DNA from 3 places in the Faecalibacter sp. genome. Region 1 is predicted to be linked to each of the others. Evidence: riboswitches for the same ligand, from Rfam matches in the RefSeq annotation. Region 1 holds a riboswitch; each other region holds the start of a gene.
The links. A riboswitch is a leader RNA that binds a small molecule or an ion and turns the genes downstream of it on or off. The one in region 1 is predicted to bind cobalamin.

Region 2: another riboswitch for cobalamin. It lies ahead of AC1QSP_RS10925 (TonB-dependent receptor plug domain-containing protein); the one in region 1 lies ahead of AC1QSP_RS05015 (TonB-dependent receptor).
Region 3: another riboswitch for cobalamin. It lies ahead of AC1QSP_RS10970 (acyl-CoA thioesterase); the one in region 1 lies ahead of AC1QSP_RS05015 (TonB-dependent receptor).

Annotation. Positions count from the first base shown of each region.
Region 1 is NZ_CM169987.1:1,098,070-1,100,348, forward strand. Features, by position in the region: cobalamin riboswitch at 778-963, shown strand; gene AC1QSP_RS05015 (TonB-dependent receptor) at 1,073-2,279, shown strand, end outside.
Region 2 is NZ_CM169987.1:2,328,512-2,330,790, reverse strand. Features, by position in the region: gene AC1QSP_RS10930 (pyruvate dehydrogenase complex E1 component subunit beta) at 1-404, opposite strand, end outside; cobalamin riboswitch at 542-731, shown strand; gene AC1QSP_RS10925 (TonB-dependent receptor plug domain-containing protein) at 767-2,279, shown strand, end outside.
Region 3 is NZ_CM169987.1:2,339,532-2,341,810, reverse strand. Features, by position in the region: gene AC1QSP_RS10975 (LOG family protein) at 1-924, opposite strand, end outside; adenosylcobalamin (AdoCbl) riboswitch at 1,019-1,164, shown strand; gene AC1QSP_RS10970 (acyl-CoA thioesterase) at 1,246-1,653, shown strand; gene tnaA (tryptophanase TnaA) at 1,779-2,279, shown strand, end outside.

The sequences.
Region 1 (2,279 bases):
GAGCAACGAAAATTACTCAAAGTGGGGAAAGAGTTATGGGTTGAGGGTTGTGAGTGTTACTCATTTGATGAGATCCTCCACTTCGACTATGCTCAGTGACCAGTTCAGGATGACTAGCTGGATGTGACCTTGCACTTCGACTACGCTCCCTTCGAGAACCTCAGGGACCACACTTCGGGTGACTACAGTGACCTGTTCAGGGTGACTAGCTGGATGTGACCTTGCACTTTGACTACGCTCCCTTCGAGAGCCTCAGTGGCCGTGCTTTAGGGTGACAGATTTTAATATTTACTCTATGTTCATTTTTTTCGTCAAAAAAACGAACCAAAAAAGACATTGCTAAAATCTTCGACTAAAACTAAATTGATTCCGAGGAATGAATTAAATCACTCGCTATCGCTCGGTAATTCATTCTGATCTCTTCTTCAATTTATTTTCTTAACGTCTGCGATTTTCAGGCAATATTTTTATTGTCTAATCTTTCGATACAATTTTCATTTGCTGGAGCAACGAAAATTACTCAAAGTGGGGAAAGAGTTATGGGTTGAGGGTTGTGAGTGTTACTCATTTGATGAGATCCTCAACTTCGACTATGCTCCCTTCGAGGGCCTCAGGGACCGCGCTTCGAGGGCCTCAGGGACCGTACTTTGAGTGACCACAGTAACCAGTTTAGGATGACAAATGTTTGTTTCTTTATAAATAATGTTAAGATCGCGAAAGACAACATTAAAGTTCATCCTTAACATAAATGCATATTGTAAATCAGTAAAAAAATGATACATTTGAACCACTTTTGGTGCGAAAGTAACATTTCGGTAACAGGGAATCAGGTGAAAATCCTGAACAAACCCGCTGCTGTAAGCTCCGTAAAAGTTCTAAAAGAAATACCACTGTTCCAGTTAAGAATGGGAAGGTTTTTAGAATGGAGTAAGTCAGAAGACCTACCAAGAGTATAAGAATTGATTTGCTTTCGGGACCTAAAGCGAAGAATACTAATTTAACTGAATACCTGTAAAGGTGTAGCTTAAATTAACTTCTTTATATTCTCGTTAGCAACAAACGTAAAATGCTAATGAGAACTATATATCAGCTTTACTTTTGTTGCCTTTGTATTATAGGATTAGGATCTTTTGTTGATGGACAAGAGGTGAAAGATTCTGTGTATCATTTGCAACAAGTAAATCTCAATCATTCAAAACCTTTAGAACTAATTGCGCCTCAAACTTTAGAGGGAGCAACATTAACACGTCTGAACAGTCATACTGTTGCTGATGCCTTACGCTATTTTTCTGGCGTTCAACTAAAAGATTATGGTGGTGTAGGTGGTCTGAAGACGGTTGATGTCCGTAGTATGGGAAGTCAGCACGTGGGTGTATATTATGATGGCATACAATTAGGAAATGCACAAAATGGTGTGGTGGATTTAGGTAAATATTCATTAGATGATTTAGAAAGTATTTCGTTGTATAATGGTCAAAAAAGTAACATTTTTCAATCTGCAAAAGATTATGCATCAGCATCCTCCATCTATTTACAATCTAAAAAACCAGTTTTTGAATCAAAGAATTACAATTTAACAGTACGTTACAAGACTGGATCTATCCAATTGATTAATCCATCAGCACGATTTGAATATAAAATCAGTGATAAAATTTCTACATCAATCAGTACAGAATATGTAAAAAGTGATGGAGAATATAAATTTCGTGTAATAAAACGAAATGCAGATAACAGTATAGCGCATGATACAACTGCTATTCGTAAAGATGGGCAAATAGAGGCTAAAAGATTTGAAGTTGGATTTTATGGTCAGCACGGAACTTTAAATTGGAATGTAAAAGGCTATAGTTATTTGTCTGATCGTGGTATACCCGCTGCCATTATTCGGAATGGATTTGGTGCAAAAGGACAAACTTTAACGGATAAAAATTATTTTGCACAAGGAAGTATCCAAAAAAAATGGGGAAAATTTGAATCGCGAATCAATCTAAAATATGCGCACGACTTTACGCATTATGTTGATACTGTTTCATCCATAAAAACACAAAATAAATATACCCAACAAGAATTTTATTTTTCGTCGGCTCATTACTATAAAATCCAATCCAATTGGGATATGAATGTAGCTTATGATTTTCAATACAATCAATTGGATGCGACATTAAAAAACTTTTCTTATCCACAACGTTATACGCAATTAGTAGCGTTAGCTACTACTTATCAATTTAAACACTTGAAATTACAAGGAAGTATATTGGGATCATTTGTGCGAGAACAAG
Region 2 (2,279 bases), 1.2 Mb from region 1:
TTCTCAAATGCTTGTGAGTGAGTTGCTCCTAATTGTCCTGCTGAGGCTGTAGGTCCACGGAAAACAATTGGACAATTCCACTGTCCACCAGACATTTGGTATATTTTTGCTGCGTTATTTACGATTTGGTCGATTGCAACTAATGAGAAGTTAAATGTCATAAACTCTACAATAGGACGACATCCTGTTAATGTAGAACCCACTGCAATTCCTGTAAATCCAGATTCAGCAATAGGAGTATCAATAACACGTTTCGGTCCGAATTCATCTAACATTCCTTTTGAAGCTTTATAGGCACCATTGTATTCAGCAACCTCTTCCCCCATTAAGTAGACAGATTCATCGCGACGCATTTCTTCACTCATTGCTTCAGCGATTACTTCTCTAAAAGTTTTTATAGCCATTGTGATTTGATTTCGTTACTTTATTTTTTTCCTAAAGCAAATGTAATAAAAAAGTTAGGAAATATTAATTTATATCTCAAATAGCGGGTTAAAGAAATAATTTAGGCCTTAAATCTTTGAAAATTTAAAAAATCGTTTAGTTTTGTAAATGCAATGGTGCTCAGAAAATTGAGTTAAAAGGGAATTTGGTTCAAATCCAAAACTGTCCCCGCAACTGTACGTTTCAAAACTATTCTTTTTATACTTCACGCCACTGTTTTTAGATAAATGGGAAGGCTTAAAAGAATTGAAACAAGTCAGGAAACCTGCCATTCGTTAACCCTAAATTTTAAACACTTTCGGGGAGAAAGGTGTCAAAACATATGAAAAAATATTTCATTTTATTGGTTTTAGCTGCGACCGTTGCTTTTGGTCAAAGTGATTCGATCCATTTACAAGAAGTCGTTCTCACGGATCCTTTTTTATCGCATCACTACAAAAGCCAATCGCAAATCAAATTAAACGATAGCATCTTAAAGAAGAACAATGCCTCATTGAGCCAATTGTTGCAATTTGAATCCCCCGTCTATTTCAAAGAAAACGGTGTTGGAATGGTTTCTTCACCTTCTTTCCGAGGCACTTCCGCATCACAAACGGCGGTTATCTGGAACGGAATTAATATTAACTCTTCCATTAATGGACAAACTGATTTTTCTCCAATTAATGCTAAATCCTATGATGCTATCATTGTGAAACCTGGCGGTGGAAGTATCGCCTATGGTACAGGAGCAATCGGTGGAAGTATTCATTTAATGGATCAGATGAAGTGGGATAACCAACTTTCTCAATCCTTAGATTTAAATTACGGGAGTTTTGATTCGTATCAAGGAAATTATCAACTGCATTATGCCAAAGATAATTTTACTTCAACTGTCGGATATGCTCGTTTTCAATCGGATAATGATTATAAAATTAATAATCACCTGAAAAAAAATCGAAACGGAAAATATTACTTTAATACGATCGATGCCCATGCTGGAATTAGATTAAACGATCATCAATTGCGTTTGTATTCCCAATTCAATTTTGGATCACGAGAATTCAGCTTAACGGATCAGTTTGAAACGCCCACAATGTATAGCAATCAAGATTATCGCATCATGGGCCAATGGTTAATGAAAAGCAACCGTTGGAATTCCGATTTAAAATTAGCGTATACACACGAATCCAATCAATTTTATCCGAATCGAAACAGTACAACCACACAAGATTTAGAAGTCAACAATTGGATTGCAAAATATTATTTGAATTATAACTTCTCGCATAAACAGTCGTTGAGTTTAATTGCTGAAAACACGTATTCTAAAGGTTTAGGAACAAACATTTCGACATCTGATCGTAATATGTTTGGATTAGGATTACTTTACAAGTATGAACTTTCTGATCAACTGCATTATGAAGCAAGTATTCGACAAGACTTCTCATCAGTCTATGATGTTCCGTTTACTTATGCATTAGGCATCAATTATAAGCCGGTCGATCGGTACCAAATCCGTTTAAACGTTTCGAACAATTATCGCATTCCAACATTCAATGATTTATTTTGGGAAACTGGTGGTAACGAAGCATTAAAAGCCGAAAAAGCATTTCAGTTGGAATTAGGAAATGATTGGAAAGCAAAAAATTTGAACATCCAAACCAATATCTATTACAATGATATAAAAGACATGATTCAATGGATTCCAAACAATCAATCGTCGTATTGGACTCCTGTTAATCACAATCATGTGAAAACCTATGGCGCTGAAATCATCGCTGATTATCAATGGAATCAATTGTCATTTCGAGGACTCTATTCTTATACGGAATCAAAGAATCAATTGACAGATAAAACTT
Region 3 (2,279 bases), 1.2 Mb from region 1:
TGTTCCTGCACTACCTGGTGCAAAGACTAATCCATATAAACTAATGGTAAGCAATATGTCTTCACGAATACTATTCGAAAAATATTTTGCAATATAAGTGGCAAATAAATTAGACGGCTCATGCCCATAAAACCAAGTCGGAATAGCTAAACTTTCTGCTCCATTCGGATATTTCGCTAAAACTTCTAACGATCTTTCTTGAAAATTTTTCGCTAAATAATCAGGATTTTCTATATTATCAAAATCTAAATCCTTTAAGATCGATATCGCATCAAATAATTCTTGTTTAGAATAATTCCCCATATATGCACCCAAATTAGCAGCTTCCATTATTCCAGGACCACCACCAGTTACTACATAATACCCTTTTTGAGTGGCTAATTGTGCTGCAATTGCTGTTTCGGTATAAAATTGTATTCCTCTTCTTGTAGAATGACCTCCCATAAATCCCACGACTTTTTTCTTCGTCATGCCTAAGTCATCATATTCTAGGATTCTTCTTAATGCATCATCAATGGAATGATCGTGTAGCCGTTGAGCTAAGGCTTCTGAAACGGGTGGATTGTATTTATGTTTTATAAAATGTTTATAAATATTAATATCTATACTATTGTCATGATCTTTTGAATATCCTTCCATTAATTCTTGCCATGAATATAATTTCCCTCGATACGGATTATAAGGCAAATCCTTAAATTTAGGATAAACAAATGCGCCTCTTTCAATTAATGGAATAGCTTCATCTTTGCGAAAGGTACATCCTAAAAAGGAAGTATTGTCTAATATTAAATTCTCCCAATCTACATTTTTTGTACAGAAATTGACATCTTGAATAACTTTATTGGTTAAGTTATTCGAGCTCGAAATAAAGTCGTTCCACTCTCTATCATTATGGATTAAATTTTTAATCAATTTTATTTTCATCGTTTTTTAAATCAGTTGATGTTGAAGGTACAAGAATTATGCAATAAAATAATACGTTAATTAAAACATTCCTTTACACGAATCTCTCTATCTTTGCAAAATGCTCGGACTCAACAATTGGGGAATCGTGTGAAAATCACGAACTGTCGCGCAACTGTAATTCATGATCGCATGAAAAGTCAGATTACCAATTGATGGGCCTAATGGATAATGCTTTCGCGGATTGAAGCTCTATTCAAATGAGATTTTATTCTCAATCACCACAAAAACATTATCACATATACATTTTAATAGAAGTAGTGTGTAGATATGATTAAAGAAATGGAAAGTAAAACAAGAGAGGAGTTAATTGAACAACGAATTATTGAATCTGAAACACGTGTTTTTAAAGCTGTTTTTCCTGGAGATACAAATCACCATAAAACAATGTTTGGTGGTGCAGTAATGTATTTAATGGATGAAATCGCTTTTATGACAGCAACGCGTTTTTGTCGTAAGCCTATTGTAACGGTAAGTAGTGATAAAATTGATTTTAAACATTCAATTCCTGCAGGTACATTAGTCGAATTCGTAGGGAAAGTAGTACGTGTAGGTCGTACAAGTTTAGATGTACAGATTGATGTTTTTATTGAAAGTATGTACAGAGATGGTCGTGATAAAGCCATTACAGGTACATTTACTTTAGTTGCCATCAACGAAAATAAAAGACCAGTTCCCGTAATTGACTAATTAATCAGAAAAAAATAAAGTCCTTAACCTTATAGCGTTAAGGATTTTTTATTTTACTCCAATTTTTAGTCATTTTTCTCGTTTAGCTTTTATAAATTTAACATTCAAAAGCAAACAAAAAAATGATGGAACTACCTTTCGCTGAACCATTTCGAATAAAAATGGTGGAAGAAATCTATCCTTCGACACGTGAAGAGCGTGAAGCATGGATCAAAGAAAAAGATTATAACTTATTTAATCTTGAAAGTCAAAAAGTCTTTATTGATTTATTAACTGACTCCGGAACAGGAGCAATGTCTGATAAACAATGGGGAGCAATGATGACAGGTGATGAAAGCTATGCTGGATCGCAATCGTTTCAAAAATTAAAATCTACGGTAAATCAGATCACTGGATATGAATATGTGTTACCAACACATCAAGGACGTGCTGCAGAAAACGTATTATTTTCTGCCTTAGTCAAAGAAGGAAATGTTATTCCTGGAAATTCACATTTTGATACAACAAAAGGACATATTGAATTTAGAAAAGCCCATGCTATCGATTGTACAATTGATGAAGCGTTTGATAGTGAATTAATTCATCCGTTCAAAGGAAATATCGATCTTCATAAACTTGAAGAAGTT